2 regions of the Variovorax sp. P2_H12 genome follow, and region 2 is predicted to be linked to the other one. Evidence: predicted binding sites of a transcription regulator. Region 2 holds the regulator's gene; the other holds the start of a gene.
What was found. Region 2 encodes sigma-54, which starts transcription at its own class of promoters, with help from an activator protein. Its sites were predicted from a motif close to TGGCANGNAANCTGCTTT; they were not measured.
Positions count from the first base shown of each region.

Region 1: a site for sigma-54 is predicted at 4,247-4,264, ahead of AC1DYK_RS07645 (transglutaminase family protein). Genes of this name have one in related genera too.

Region 1 covers NZ_JBFUFO010000008.1:161,707-169,296, forward strand. Annotated here, with positions in the region: gene AC1DYK_RS07640 (circularly permuted type 2 ATP-grasp protein) at 1-609, opposite strand, end outside; gene AC1DYK_RS07645 (transglutaminase family protein) at 697-4,191, opposite strand; gene AC1DYK_RS07650 (DNA internalization-related competence protein ComEC/Rec2) at 4,358-6,775, shown strand; gene AC1DYK_RS07655 (IclR family transcriptional regulator) at 6,884-7,590, shown strand, end outside.
Region 2 covers NZ_JBFUFO010000084.1:1,496-9,085, reverse strand. Annotated here, with positions in the region: gene lptA (lipopolysaccharide transport periplasmic protein LptA) at 1-501, shown strand, start outside; gene lptB (LPS export ABC transporter ATP-binding protein) at 498-1,289, shown strand; gene AC1DYK_RS35035 (RNA polymerase factor sigma-54) at 1,302-2,888, shown strand; gene AC1DYK_RS35030 (phospholipase D family protein) at 2,961-4,481, shown strand; gene AC1DYK_RS35025 (YceI family protein) at 4,484-5,101, opposite strand; gene AC1DYK_RS35020 (YceI family protein) at 5,140-5,724, opposite strand; gene AC1DYK_RS35015 (cytochrome b) at 5,721-6,323, opposite strand; gene AC1DYK_RS35010 (sensor histidine kinase) at 6,342-7,590, opposite strand, start outside.

The DNA of each region.
Region 1 (7,590 bases), on a different contig from region 2:
GCCCGGGTGGCCCTGGACCAGCGCAGGCGGCAGCAGCCCCTCGGCCAGCAGCTGCTGGGGCCCGTAGACGTCGGCCATCACCCGGTCGAGCACGTGCACGCGCTGCTGCACGCCGGCCTCGATCTGGGCCCAGCTCTCGGGCGAGACGATCAGCGGGAACAGGTCGAGCGACCAGGGCCGCTGCGGACCGTCGGCATCGGCGTAGACGTTGTAGGTGACGCCGTTGTCGCGGATCTGGCGCTCGAGGCTGACGGCGCGCCGCGGCAGGTCGTCGAAGCCGCCCGGACCCAGGTGCTCGAAGAAGTCGGCCCACGCTGGGGCCAGTGGCGTCTGTTCGTCCGGACCGGAATCGTCGTCGTCTTCGGCGACCGGCGCGGCAGGCGGGACGGACGAGGCTTCGTAGAGCGGCGCCGGCTGTGAAAAGGGTGAGGCGGGCGCAGCCGGACGCGATGCGTCCTGCGGCGTGGCGGCGCCGCGCAGCTCATCGAAATGGCCCGGCGCGGCCGGGGGAGCGATCGAGGCCGCGAGCGCAGCAGGCGCTTCCAGCGCCTGGGCGTCGAAGAGGGATTCGTTCTGTGGGTCCACGGTGGGATTGTTACTCGCCCCCAGGTTGCCCGCACTTCGTGTCGGGCGCCCACCCCCTGCCGGGGGCGATACCAGCGGCCCGGCAAAGCCGGTTCCGCGGTATCCCTGGCTTTAGCGTCTCAGGTCCAGCGTGAAGGGGAACTCGCGGCTGCCGGCCAGCTCGATGGTCGCCGGCGGCGTGCGCATCAGCCCCGGCGTGTGGCCCATGCGCGAGAAGCGCGAGTGGCGCCGGCTTTCGGCCTCGTAGGCGTTGACCGGGAAGGTGTCGTAGTTGCGGCCGCCCGGGTGCGCCACGAAGTACTGGCAACCGCCGAGCGAGCGCTTCATCCAGGTGTCGACGATGTCGAAGGTCAGGGGTGCATGCGCGCCGATGCTCGGATGCAGCGCCGAGGGCGGATTCCAGGCCTTGTAGCGGACGCCGGCCACGAACTCGCCGACGGTGCCGGTGGGCTGCAGCGGCAGCACACGGCCGTTGACGGTGATGACGTAGCGGCTTTCGTTGAGGCCGGTGACGCGCACCTCGATGCGTTCGAGCGACGAGTCGACATAGCGCACCGTGCCGCCGGCCGAGCCTTCCTCGCCCATCACGTGCCAGGGCTCGAGCGCGTTGCGCAGCGACAGCTCGACACCCATCGCCTGCACCTGGCCGACCAGCGGGAAGCGGAACTCGAAGTGCGGCGCGAACCAGTTCGGGTCGAAGGCGAAGCCGGCCTGCCGCATCTCGCTGATGACGTCGTCGAAGTCCATCCTGACGAAGGTCGGCAGCAGGAAGCGGTCGTGCAGCTCGGTGCCCCAGCGGGTGGCCGGCGCCTGGTAGGGGGCGTCCCAGAAGCGGGCGATGAAGGCGCGCAGCAGCAGTTGCTGCGCGATGCTCATGCGGGCATGCGGCGGCATCTCGAAGGCGCGCAGCTCGAGCAGGCCCAGGCGGCCGGTGCTGGAGTCGGGCGAGTAGAGCTTGTCGATGCAGAACTCGCTGCGGTGCGTGTTGCCGGTGACGTCGACCAGGATGTTGCGCAAGGTCCGGTCGACCAGCCAGGCCGGCATGTTCTGGCCGTGGATCTCGCGGTTGCGGGCGATTTCCTTGAGCGCGATCTCGAGCTCGTAGACCTGGTCGTTTCGGGCCTCGTCCACGCGCGGCGCCTGGCTGGTCGGGCCGATGAACATGCCCGAGAACAGGTAGCTCAGCGACGGATGGTTGTGCCAGTAGAGCAGCAGGCTGGCCAGCAGCTCGGGCCGGCGCAGGAAGGGGCTGTCGGTCGGAACCGCGCCGCCCATCACGAAGTGGTTGCCGCCGCCGGTGCCGGTGTGGCGGCCGTCGGTCATGAACTTCTCGGCCGACAGGCGGGTCTCGAACGCGGCGTTGTAGAGGAACTCGGTGTGCTCGACCAGCTCGCGCCAGTTGTGCGCGGGATGGATGTTGACTTCGATGACACCGGGATCGGGCGTGACCTGCAGCATCTTGAGGCGCGGATCGCGCGGCGGCGGATAGCCTTCCATCACGATCTTCACGCCGAGCAGCTCGGCCGTGGCTTCGATCGCGGCGACCAGGTCGAGGTAGTCCTCCAGCCGCGCCAGCGGCGGCATGAAGACGTAGAGCACGCCCGAGGCGCTGCCGACCTTTTCGGCCGCCGGTCCGTTGGCGCGGCGCGGGTCGCGCACCTCGACGCACAGCGCGCTGCGGGTGATCCAGTGGGCCGACTCGCCGCGCCGCGGCTGGCGCGGCGTGGTCGGGTCGATGGCGGCGTCTGCCGTCGGGTGGGGGCCGTCGCCCGGCGCCTGCCTGCGCAGCGCCGCCGGCGCCGCTTCGGGCGCACCGAAGGCATAGGGCACGGCGCCGCGATCGGCATCCGCGCCGGCCGGCAGGCCCGCGTAGCGTGCACGGTAGTCGGCCGATGCCGGCAGGCTGGCGCGCGGCGCGGTCGGGTCGCGCTCGATCAGGTAGGGGTAGTCGCCCTTGCTGGTCCAGGGCTGCGAATCGAGCGGCAGCCGGTAGCCCATGGGCGAATCGCCCGGGATCAGGTACATGCGGTCATCGCGCAGGAACCAGGGGCCGGTCTTCCAGCCCGGACCCGCGAGCGCGGGCGCATCGGTGTCGGCGTTGGCGGCCTCGATCGGCAGCATGTAGCCGATCACGGCGTCGAGCTTCTGCGTGAACACGCGTCGCAAACGGACGCGCTCCATCTCGTCGTCGAGCCTGGAGTCGAAGGGGTCGACGTTGACCGGCAGCCGGCGCTCGCGCCAGAGGTAGTAGTACACGTCCTCGTAGCCGGGCTGGATGTAGCGCTCGGTCAGGCCCAGGCGGTGCGAGAGCTCCGTGGTGAAGCGGCGCGCATCCTCGCTGGTGTAGTGCGTGGGCGTGCGCTCGTCGGCGAAGAGCGCCGGGTTGTGCCACAGCGTCTGGCCGTCGGCGCGCCAGAAGATCGACAGCGCCCAGCGCGGCAGCTGCTCGCCCGGGTACCACTTGCCCTGGCCGAAGTGCAGGAAGCCGCCCTTGCCGTATTCGGCCCGCAGCTTGTGCACCAGTTCGGTCGCATAGCCGCGCTTCGTGGGGCCGAGGGCGTCGGTGTTCCATTCGGCGGCGTCGCGGTCGCTGGTGGCCACATAGGTCGGCTCGCCGCCCATCGTGAGGCGCACGTCGCCGGCCGCGAGGCGCTTGTCGACCGCATCGCCCAGCGCCAGCACCTCGGCCCATTGCGCTTCGGTGTAGGGCTTGGTGACGCGTGGCGACTCGTGGATGCGCGTGACCTTCATCTCGTGGCCGAACGCGACCTCGGCTTCGTCGACCGCGCCCTCGATCGGCGCGGCGCTCGAGGGCGTCGGCGTGCAGGCCAGCGGGATGTGGCCTTCGCCGGCCAAGAGGCCCGAGGTGGCGTCGAGTCCGATCCAGCCCGCCCCGGGCAGGTAGACCTCGCACCAGGCATGCAGGTCGGTGAAGTCGACCGTGGTGCCGCTCGGGCCGTCGAGCGCCTTGACGTCGGGCGTGAGCTGGATCAGGTAGCCCGACACGAAGCGCGCCGCCAGGCCGCAGTGGCGCAGCAGCTGCACCAGCAGCCAGCCGGAGTCGCGGCAGGAGCCCGAGCCGTTGGTCAGCGTCTCCTCGGGCGTCTGCACGCCGGGCTCCATGCGGATCAGGTAGTTGACGTCCTGCTGCACCTGCTGGTTGATGCCGACCAGGAAGTCGATGGTGCGCTGTGCCTTGCGGTCGACCTTCTCGAGGTAGGCCTGCACCAGCGGCGTGGCCGCGTCGGCCACCAGGTAGGGCGCCAGCTCCTGCGCCTGCGCCTCGGTGTACTTGAAAGGGAAGTTCTCGGCCTGCGGCTCGAGGAAGAAATCGAAGGGGTTGTAGACCGCCATCTCGACCACGAGGTCGACCGTGACCTTGAACTCGCGCGTCTTCTCGGGGAACACCAGCCGCGCCTGGTAGTTCGCGAACGGGTCCTGCTGCCAGTTGACGAAGTGCTCTTCGGGCTCGACCCGCAGCGAGTACGAGATCACGTTGCTGCGGCAATGCGGCGCCGGACGCAGGCGGACCACCTGGGGGCCGAGTTGCACCGGACGGTCGTACTTGTAGTGGGTGACGTGGTGAAGGGCGGCGTGGATGGACATTGTTTCTCGGTGCGTCGAGGATGCCTCGGGGTGAGTCGCATACTAGCCGACACAGAAAGCAATTTGCGCGCCAAAGAAGCGCACAAGGGAGTGAGTTGCAGATGGAATCGGGAGTCGTCTCGTGACGGCCGGGCGGCGGACGCGCGCCCTGGCGGTCTTCGCCGCGATGGCGGGCTCGGTGCTCGGCGCTGCGCTGCAGCTGCAGCAGGCGGCGCTGTGGCACTGGGCGTTCTATGCGGGCCTGCTCACGCTGGCCGCGTGCGGCTGGCTGGGGCTCGGTGCGCTGCGCTGGCCGTCGGCGCTGTGGCTGCCGACGGCGCTGCTGCTGGGCGCGATGGCCGGTGGCGGCTCGGCGGGCTGGCGCGCCGCGGACTACGCGGCCGGCGCCCTGTCGCCGGCCGTCGAGGGACGCGATCTGCTGGTGGAGGGCCGGGTCGCGAGCATGCCCCAGCTTGGCGCCGGCGCGACCCGGTTCGCGTTCGAGCTCGAGTCGGCGCGCTGGGCCCKGGCGGCGGACGCCGGCGACGGCCCGCCGCCGCAGGTGCCATCGCGCGTCTCGCTGGGCTGGTACGACACGTCCACGGGCCCTTGGGCGCGTCCGGCCGAGGAGGCCGACAAGCCGGCGCCGCTGCACGCGGGCGAGCGGTGGCGCTTCGCGGTGCGGCTGCGGGCGCCGCACGGCAGCCTCAACCCGCATGGCTTCGACCATGAGCTTCGCCTGTGGGAGCAGGGCGAGCACGCGACCGGCCAGCTCCGCACCGGCGTCCGCGATCCCGCGCCGGAGCGCCTGGGCTCGACCTGGCGCCATCCGGTCGAGCGCTTGCGCGAATCGGTGCGCGATGCCGCTTTCGAGCGTATCGACGACCCGCGCCGGGCCGGCGTGGTCGCGGCGCTGGTCACGGGCGACCAGAACGCGATCGAGCGCACCGACTGGGACGTCTTCCGTGCCACCGGTGTCGCCCACCTGATGTCGATCTCCGGCCTCCACATCACGATGTTCGCCTGGCTCGCCACCGCGCTCGTCGGCGCCCTGTGGCGCCGCAGCGGCCGCCTGATGCTGCACTGGCCGGCGCAGCATGGCGCGCTGGTCGGGGGCGTGCTGCTGGCCGCGCTCTATGCGGTGTTCAGCGGCTGGGGCGTGCCTTCGCAGCGCACCGTGCTGATGCTCACCGCCATCGGGTTGCTTCGCCTCACGGGCCGGCGCTGGCCCTGGCCCTTCGTCTGGCTCTTCGCCTGCGCCGTCGTGGTCGCGGCCGACCCCTGGGCCCTGATGCAGGCGGGCTTCTGGCTGAGCTTCGTCGCCGTGGGCGTGCTGTTCGCCTCCGACGGCGCGGCGCCCGCCGTCGCGCCGGCAGGCCTCGCCGGGCGCCTGCTGCGCCTGCTGCGCGAGCAATGGGTCGTGACGCTGGCGCTGACGCCGCTCACGCTGCTGCTGTTCCAGCAGGTCTCGGCCGTCGGCCTGCTGGCCAATGCGGTTGCGATTCCCTGGGTCACGCTGGTCGTGACGCCGCTGGCGATGCTCGGCGTCGTTGCCGCACCGTTGTGGCATGCCGCCGCGTGGTCGGTGCAGGCCCTGTCGTGGGTGCTGGAGTGGCTCGCCGGCCTGCCGTTCGCGGCCTTGTCGATGCCGGCGCCGCCGCTCTGGATGGCGGTGGCGGGCGTTCTGGGCGGCACCTTGCTGGCGATGCGGCTGCCGGGGTCGCTGCGCCTGCTCGGGGTGCCGCTGCTGCTGCCGGCGCTGCTGTGGCAGGCGCCGCGGCCCGCCGCGGGCGAATTCGAACTGCTCGCGGCCGACATCGGGCAGGGCAACGCCGTGCTGGTGCGCACCGCCACGCACAGCCTGCTGTACGACACGGGCCCGCGCTACGGCCCCGACAGCGACGCCGGCCAGCGGGTGCTGGTGCCGCTGCTGCGGGCGCTCGGCGAGCGGCTGGATGCCGTCGTGCTGAGCCATCGCGACAGCGACCACGTGGGCGGCGCGCCCGCGGTGCTGGCGGCGCAGCCGCAGGCGACGCTGCTGAGTTCGATCGAGGCCGAGCACCCGCTGCAGGCCGTGCGGCCGGCTCGGCGCTGCGAGGCCGGCCAGCGCTGGCACTGGGATGGCGTCGATTTCGAGGTCCTGCATCCGCAGGGCGACGATTACGCCGCCTTCGTCAAGCCCAGGCCCAACGCCATCTCGTGCGTGCTGCGCATCGGCAACGGCCGCGCGACCGCCCTGCTGGCCGGCGACATCGAGCGCCTGCAGGAGGCGGCGCTGGTGGCGCGCACGCCGGACCTGCGCGCCGATGTGCTGCTGGCGCCGCACCATGGGAGCAAGACCTCGTCGACCGCGCTGCTGCTCGACGCGGTGCGGCCGCGCATCGCGCTGGTCCAGGCCGGCTACCGCAACCGCTTCGGGCACCCGGCCGCGCAGGTGGTGGCGCGCTATCGAGAGCGCGGGATCGCGCTGGCCGAGTCGCCGCGCTGCGGCGCTGCGACCTGGACCAGCACGCGGCCGGAGCAGCTGGTCTGCGAGCGGGAACGGCAGGCGCGCTATTGGCATCACGTCGTGCCCCGAACGCAGGTCGTCGGGGTTTCCCCTTGAAAAGTTTCATTCACCGCAACTTTTTGTCTTTCGCTTGACGATGGGGAGCGCCGGAACTTCAATGAATGCCAGACAAACAGGTTCCGTAGAACGAAACACAGGCATACGATGGCCGTCCGTCCCCGCTCCGTCCCCTCCGTGCTCGCCAACAGCGCCACCGAGCCGACCTCGTCGGTCGAGCGCGCCTGCCGCATCCTGCGAGCCCTGTCCGACCCGGGCGTCGCACGGCTGACCGACATCGCGCTGGCGACCGGCCTCGACAAGACCACCGTGCTGCGCCTCATCGAGGTGCTGATGCGCGACGGCTTCGTGGTGCGCGATGCCGATACCAAGCACTACAGCCTGGGTGCCGAACTGCTCGTGCTGGGCGCGGCGGCGCTGGCGCGCTTCGACCCGCGCCCGCTGGTGCGCCCCAGCCTGCTGCGCCTCACCGGCACCTTCGAGGACAGCGTGATCCTGTCGATCCCGAGCGGCATCGAGTCGCTGTGCGTGGACGTCGAGGAGGGGCGCTTCCCGATCCGTGCCAACTACCTCTCGATCGGCAGCCGCCGCCCGCTCGGCGTCGGTGCCGGCAGCCTGGCCTTGCTGGCCTGGATGCCCGAGGGCGAACGCAAGGCGGCGCTCGCCGTCATCGCGCCGCAGCTCAAGCGCTACCCGCGCATCACGCCGAAGCTGCTCGAAGCCCGGGCGATGGAGGCGCGCGAGCGCGGCTACGCGGTGCTGCTCGATGTGGTGGTCGAGCGCATGGGCGGCATTGCGATGCCGATCCTCGGTGCCGACGCAAGGCCGGTCGCGGCGATCAGCATCGCGGCGCT
Region 2 (7,590 bases):
GGCAACGTGGTCGTGAACAAGGGCACGATCCAGATCCGGGGCACCCGCATCGACGTTCGCCAGGACCCCGAGGGCTACCAGTACGGCGTGGTCACGGCCGAACCCGGCAAATTGGCCTACTTCAAGCAGAAACGCAACGCCGGCACCGACGAGTGGATCGAGGGCGAGGGCGAAGTGATCGAGTACGACAGCCGCGCCGACAACGTGAAGTTCATCCGCCGCGCGGTCATGCGGCGCCTGATCGGCGCCACGGTGAGCGACGAGAGCAGCGGCCCGCTGATCGTCTACGACCAGAGCAACGACACCTTCACGGTCAACGGCTCCTCGCTGCCGCCGAACGCCGGCGTGGCGACACAGGCGAGCGGCCGCGTCAAGGCCATCCTGACGCCCAAGGCGGCCGCCCCGGCGCCCGGCAGCGGCGGTGCCAAGCCCGCGGCGACCCCGGCTCCGGGCAACAGCCTGCGTTCCACCACCACGCTCGGCGGAGAGTCCAAGAAGTGATCGAAACCGCCGGGTTGAATGGAAGCGATGGGCCGGTCAGCCGGCTGGAGGCGCGCAGCCTGCAGAAGAGCTATGGCAGCCGCACGGTCGTGAAGGATGTGTCGCTCGCCGTGCAGAAGGGCGAAGTGGTCGGGCTGCTGGGCCCCAACGGCGCGGGCAAGACCACCTCGTTCTACATGATCGTCGGGCTGGTGCGGGCCGATGCCGGAGAGATCTCGATCGACGGCGAGCCGATCGCCCACATGCCGATCCATCGTCGCGCGCGCATGGGCCTGAGCTACCTGCCGCAGGAGGCCTCGATCTTCCGCAAGTTGACGGTCGAGGAAAACGTGCGCGCAGTGCTCGAGCTGCAGAGCGAGCCCGACGACCACGGCCGGATGGTGCCGCTCAGCAAGGCGCACATCGACGAGCGGCTGGGCGAACTGCTGGCCGACCTGCGCGTCGACCACCTGCGCGATTCACCGGCGCTGTCGCTGTCCGGCGGCGAACGCCGCCGGGTCGAGATCGCGCGCGCCCTGGCGACGCAGCCGCGCTTCATCCTGCTGGACGAGCCCTTCGCCGGCATCGACCCGATCGCGGTGATCGAGATCCAGCGGATCATCAGTTTCCTGAAGGAGCGCGGCCTCGGCGTGCTCATCACCGACCACAACGTACGCGAGACGCTGGGCATCTGCGATCACGCGTTCATCATCAGCGACGGGCATGTGCTGGCACAAGGCACGCCTTCGGAGATCGTCGACAACGCCGAGGTGCGACGCGTGTACCTGGGCGAACATTTCCGGATGTAGGGGCCTTACTCGATGAAGCAGGGGCTTTCGCTTCGCGTCTCCCAGCATCTGGCGCTGACGCCGCAACTGCAGCAATCGATCCGGCTGCTGCAGCTGTCCACCCTCGAGCTGAGCCAGGAAGTCGAGCAGATGCTCGACGACAACCCTTTCCTCGAGCGGACGGCCGAAGAGGCGGCGCGCGAGGAGTTCGGGCTGGACGCCGCCGATGCGCCGGTGCGCGACGACGATCGGCAGGCCGAAGGCGATGGCGACTACGCTCCCGGCCCCGCGGCCGCTGCCACCGAGGTTGCGGTCGCGACACCCGAGGCCGAGACGGCGCCGCTCGACGCCGCCGACGGCGAGCCCGACTGGGAAGGCGACGGCACGGTCGACCTGGCACCCGACGACAGCGAATGGGGCGGCGATGCGCCCGCGCGCGCCAACAACCTCGGCGACGAACGCACCGACGCCACCGAACTGGCGCGCAGCCACGAAACGCTGCAGTCCTTCCTGCATCGGCAGGCACTGGGCCTGCGGCTCAGCGAGACCGACCGCGCCGCGCTGCGCTTCCTGATCGAGTCGCTCAACGACGACGGCTACCTCGAGGATTCGCTGCCGGCCCTGGCCTCGGGCCTGGCCGGCGACGACAACGACCAGTTCGACGACCTGGTGCATCACTTCCAGGTCGCGCTCGGCCTGCTGCAGAGCCTGGAGCCGGTGGGCGTCGGCGCCCGCAACCTCGGCGAGTGCCTGACGATCCAGCTGCGCGCCCTGGCGCACCCCGGCGAGGGTGCCGACGAGGCGCGGGTGCGCCAGACCGCGATCGCGGTCTGCAAGCAGCCGATGGAACTGCTCGCGCGGCGCGATTTCAAGCGGCTGGCGACGCTCGCGCGCAGCAACGAGGAAGAGGTGCGCGCCGCCCTGCAGCTGATCGCCCGGCTCGAGCCCAAGCCGGGCCGCCGCTTCGTCGACGTCGAGCGCAACGTGGTGGTGCCGGACGTGATCGTCACGCGCATCGGCAACGGCACCAGCACCAACATCAAGTTCCGCGTCATGCTGAACCCCGAGGTCATGCCGCGGCTGCGCGTGCACGACATCTATGCCGGCGCGCTCAAGCAGCACAAGGGCGAGGGCAGCCAGGCGCTCTCGCAGCGGTTGCAGGAGGCGCGCTGGTTCATCAAGAACATCCAGCAGCGCTTCGACACCATCCTGCGGGTGTCGAACGCGATCGTCGAGCGGCAGAAGAGCTTCTTCGTGCACGGCGAGCTGGCGATGCGCCCGCTGGTGCTGCGCGAGATCGCCGACGAACTCGGCCTGCACGAATCGACCATCAGCCGCGTGACCACCGCCAAGTACATGGCGACGCCTTACGGCACGTTCGAGCTCAAGTACTTCTTCGGCTCGGCGCTCGGCACCGAGACCGGCGGCAATGCCTCGAGCACCGCGGTGCGGGCGCTGATCAAGCAGTTCGTGAGCGCCGAGGACCTCAAGAAACCGCTGTCCGACAGCCAGATCTCCGAGATGCTCAAGGAGCAGGGCATCGAGTGCGCGCGCCGCACCGTCGCGAAGTACCGCGAGGCGCTGCGTATCGCTCCGGCCAATCTGCGCAAGGCGCTCTAGGGCGTGCTGGTGCGCGGGTGGCGGCTCGGTGCGGCACTGGCGGCGGCGGTGCTTCTGGCCAGCGGCTGCGCGATGCTGCCGGCCGATGTCGAGCGCCCGCCCTCGAGTGCAATCATGGCTTCGGGCGAGACCGCGCTGGGCCGGATCGCCAAGGCCTCGTCGCCCGATCCGGATCTGAGCGGTTTCCGGCTCATGCCCGGCGGCGACTTCGCGCTCGACACGCGGCTGCAGCTCGCGCGCCGCGCCGAGCGCACGCTCGACGTCCAGTACTACCAGATCGAGAACGACGACACCGGCCGCTACTTCCTGCGCACCCTGCGCGATGCGGCCCTGCGCGGCGTGCGCGTGCGGCTCCTGATGGACGACCTCTACACCTCGGGCGAGGACGACCTGTTGCTGGCGCTGGCCGCCACGCCGAACCTCGAGCTGCGGCTGTTCAACCCTTTCCCGGCCGGCCGCGGCAGCCTGCTGCAGCGCTTCTCGAGCTCGCTGTTCGACTTCGACCGCGTCAATCGCCGGATGCACAACAAGCTCTTCATCGCCGACGGCGCGATGGCGGTGGCAGGCGGGCGCAACATCGGCAGTCAGTACTTCACGCAGACCGCCGGCGCGAACTTCCTGGACATCGACACCTTCGTCGCCGGCGCCCTGGTGAAGCGCCTCGGCAGCCTGTTCGACCTGTACTGGAACAGCCCCTACGTGCGGCCGATCGGCAGCGTGGTCGCATCCTCGCTGCCGCGCGAGGAGCTGCAGCAGCGCTTCGATCAGGCCACCGGCCCCGCAACCACTGCGCCGCCGCGCCCGCCGGCACCGAACGACGTGCTGGGCTACGCGCCGCTGGGGCCGGAGCTGAAGGACGGCGCCCGGCTCGGCCTGATCTGGACCCTGGCCGAAGCCTATGCCGACTCGCCCGACCGCGTGGTCGGCAAGACCGCCTCCTATGGCGGGGTGCCGCTGCTCGACGTCGACAGCGTGCGCTACAACGTGATCGAGCAGATGCGGCGCTCGCGCGCCGAAGTCACGCTGGTGTCGCCCTACCTGATCCCGGGCCAGGCGGGGCTGGAGGTGATGCGCGAGGTCCGCGGGCGCGGGGTCCGGATCAGCGTCGTCACCAATTCGCTGGCGGCCACCGACGAGCCGCTGGTCCACACCGGCTACCGGCGCTACCGTCCCGACATGCTGCGGCTCGGCGTCGAGATCCACGAGCTGAGCTCGGCGCGCACCAAGCGCAGCGTGCGGCTGGGCCTGTTCGGCTCGCAGGTCGGCCGGCTGCATGCAAAGGCGGCGATCTTCGATCGCAGGGCGCTGTTCCTGGGCTCGATGAACTTCGATCCGCGCTCGGACACCCACAACACGGAGATCGGCCTGTTCATCGCCAGCCCCGAGATGGCGCAGCAGGTCCTGAAGCTGCTCGACGTGCTGAAGCAGCAGGGCGCCTACCGGGTGCGCTTCGCCGACGGCGGCGAAGCGCTCGAATGGGTCAGCCGCGAGGGCGAGGCCGAGGACGTGCTCACCGTGGAGCCCGACTCGGGCCTGTGGGACCGCGTGATGCTGGAACTGCTCGCGCCGCTGGCGCCGGAGAGCCTGCTGTAGCGCTACTGGATGTTGATGGCCTCGACCTGCACCAGCAGCCTCACCTTGTCCTCGAAGCCGAAGGCGAGCCCCCAGTTGATGCCCCACTGGCTGCGCTCCACCAAGGTCTCGAAGTCGCCGCCGCAGATCTGGCGATTGATGAGCGGACTCAGGTAGCAGTTGAAGCGGTTGGCCTTGAGCACCACGGGGCGGCTCTTGCCCATCAAGGTGAGCGTGCCGTTGACCTGCGTGACCTTGTCGCCGCTGAAGTCGATCTGGTCGGCGACGAAGCGGGCGGTCGGAAACTCCGCCACGTTGAAGAAGTCCTTGCTCAGCAGGTGCCGGTTGAGCAGGTCGACGCCGGTGTTGATTGAGCTGATGTCCATCGTGATGTCGATCTTGCCGGCGGTGCCCGAGGGGTCGATCTTGACCTGGCCGTCCTTGGTGCTGAAGCGGCCGCGGTTGGTGGTGGTGCCGTAGTGGCCCATCTCGTAGTTGACGAAGGTATGGGTCGGGTCGACCACGTAGCTCGCGCCCTTGGCAGGGCCGCCGGCCGGCTTGGCGGCCGCCTCGGGTGCCTGCTGGGCGCCGGCCAGTGCCGCCGCCGTCGCCAGCGCGGCGAGTGTGAGCAATTTCTTCATGGCGCGCTTTCGGATGAAGGTGGAAACATCGAAGGATTTCACAGCGGGCCGAGGCCGGTCAGCACCAGCTTGAAGCGCACCTGCACGTCGTCGGCCACCATCGACGTGTCGGTCCATTCGCCTTCGCCGATCCTGAAGGCGAGGCGCTGGATCGTAAGGCTTCCAGTCGCGGTCGACTGGCCATAGGACTGCAGGATCTCCACCGGCACGACCACGTCCCGGCTGCTGCCCTTGATGGTCAGCCGGCCGGCGACCTCGAAGCGGCCGCTGCCCAGCGCCTTGATGGCGCTGGAGTGGAATTCCGCCTTCGGGAAACGGTCGCTGTCGAACCAGGTGGGCCTAGGCAGCTCGGCATCGGTCTGCGGGATGCCCAGGCTGGCGCTGGCGACGTCGATCTGCAGCGCGACGCTGCCGTCTTCGGGCTTGCGCGGGTCGAGGGCAATCCGGGCATCGAACTTCCTGAACACGCCTTCCACCGGCACGCCCATCTGCTTGAACACGAAGGCGATCCGGCTCGGGGCCGGCAGCAGTTTCGCCGGTGCCGGCGGCTCGGCGGCGGCCGTGCCGGCGACGATCAGCGCCGCCGCGCACCACCCGCGGCAGGCCATGTCAAGGAGGGTCATGGGAGGCGTTTCCGGGGTGAAAGAGGCGACATGCGGTCGAGCAGGCCGTCGCGGTCGACGAAGTGGTGCTTGAGGGCGGCCGCGGCGTGGACCAGCGCCGCCGCGGCGAGGCCGAAGGCGCCGATCTTGTGCAGCGGCTTCAGCACCGCCTCGGCGAAATCCTTGTCGACCGGCACGAAGTCCGGCAACGGCAGCACGCCCAGCCACACGACGGGAAAGCCCAACGCGGAGCTGTAGGCCCAGCCCAGCAGCGGCACGGCGAAGAACAGCAGGTAGAGCAGCAGGTGCAGGCCGCGGTGCGCCACCCATTGCCAGCCCGGCATGGCCGCCCGGATGCGCGCCGGCAGGGACGGCGGCGGGTGGGACAGGCGCCACAGCAGGCGCACGGCCGACAGTGCCAGGATCGTGATGCCGGCCCACTTGTGCCAGTTGTAGAGCTTGAGGCGCAGCGGCGAGAGCGGCAGACCGGTCATCGACAGGCCGAGGCAGACGGAGCCGAGGATCATCAGCGCCAGCAGCCAGTGCAGGGCGATCGCCACCGGGCCGTAGCATGGGGCGTCGTTGGAATCGACCAAGGGTGTCGGCAGCGCGTCGGGCATGGCCGGAGCATAGGCGGTTCAGCGTTGCGCCTGCCGCAGCAGCGCATCATGCAGCATCGCGGGCTGGACGGGCTTGCGCAGCGCCTGCCAGCCGCGCTCGCGGGCCAGTTGCTGGGTGGCGTCGTCGATGTCGGCCGAGACCAGCGCGATGGCGAGAGAAGGTCGTCGGCGCTGCAGCTCGGTCGCCAGCGCGATGCCGTCGAGTTCGCCGGGCAACCGGATGTCGCACAGCGCGATGCCGAAGACGGCGAGGTCGGGCAGCGCGAGCGCCTCGGCGGCGCTGGTGCAGACTTCGGGCCGCGCGCCCCAGAGGCGCAGCAGCGCCGCGATGCTGTCGGCCACCACGAGGTTGTCCTCGACCACCAGCACGACCAGCCCGGGAGCGAGCCGCCGCGTCTGCGGCATCGGCGCGGGCTCGACGCCCGCGGCTGGCGAAGGCGCCAGCGGCACGCCCTGCGGCGCGGCCGGCAGCACGAAGGCGAACACCGACCCGCGTCCCGGCGCCGAGCGCAGCAAGATCTCGACGCCCAGCCGCAATGCCAGCCGACGCACGATCGCCAGGCCCAGGCCGTGGCCGCGCTGCAGGTTGCGCTCGATGTTGCCGATCTGCTCGAAGTCGCCGAACACGCGCTCCTGGGCCTCTGCAGCGATGCCGATGCCGGCGTCCCGGACCTCGATCCGCCAGGCCTCGCCGCGCCGGCGGCAGGCCAGCAGCACGCGGCCCCGGGGCGTGAACTTGAGCGCGTTGTCGACCAGGTTGCCGAGGATCCGGCGCAGCGCGACCGCATCGGTCCAGACCACGGCGGTCGCCGGGCAGCGCACCCGCACGCGGCCGCTGGCGGCCTGGCGCGCGAACTCGTGCAACAGCGGCGCCAGCGCGACCGCCACCGGCGAGATCGGGTCGGCGGCGGCCTCGATGCGCCCGATCTCGAGCAGCTGGTCGGTGAGCCCCTCGAGCGCCTGCTGGGCCTTCGACAGCGCGGCGACGGTGCCCAGCACGCTGAGCGTGTCCTCGCCGGCACTCAACTGCTGGCGCAGCACCTCGGCCTGCAGGCCCATCGCCATCACCGGCTGGCGCAGGTCGTGGTTGGCGGCCGAGAAGAAGCGCAGGCGCTCGGCCTGGGCCTGCTGCGACGCGTGCAGGCCGGCCAGCGCGCGCGCGCGCAGCGAGCTTTCGTTGTGGCGCAGGCCGATGTTCTCCTCGAGCTGGCGGGCGCGCTCGGACACCAGCTTCCAGACCATCGCGAGCAGGCCGATACCGAGCACC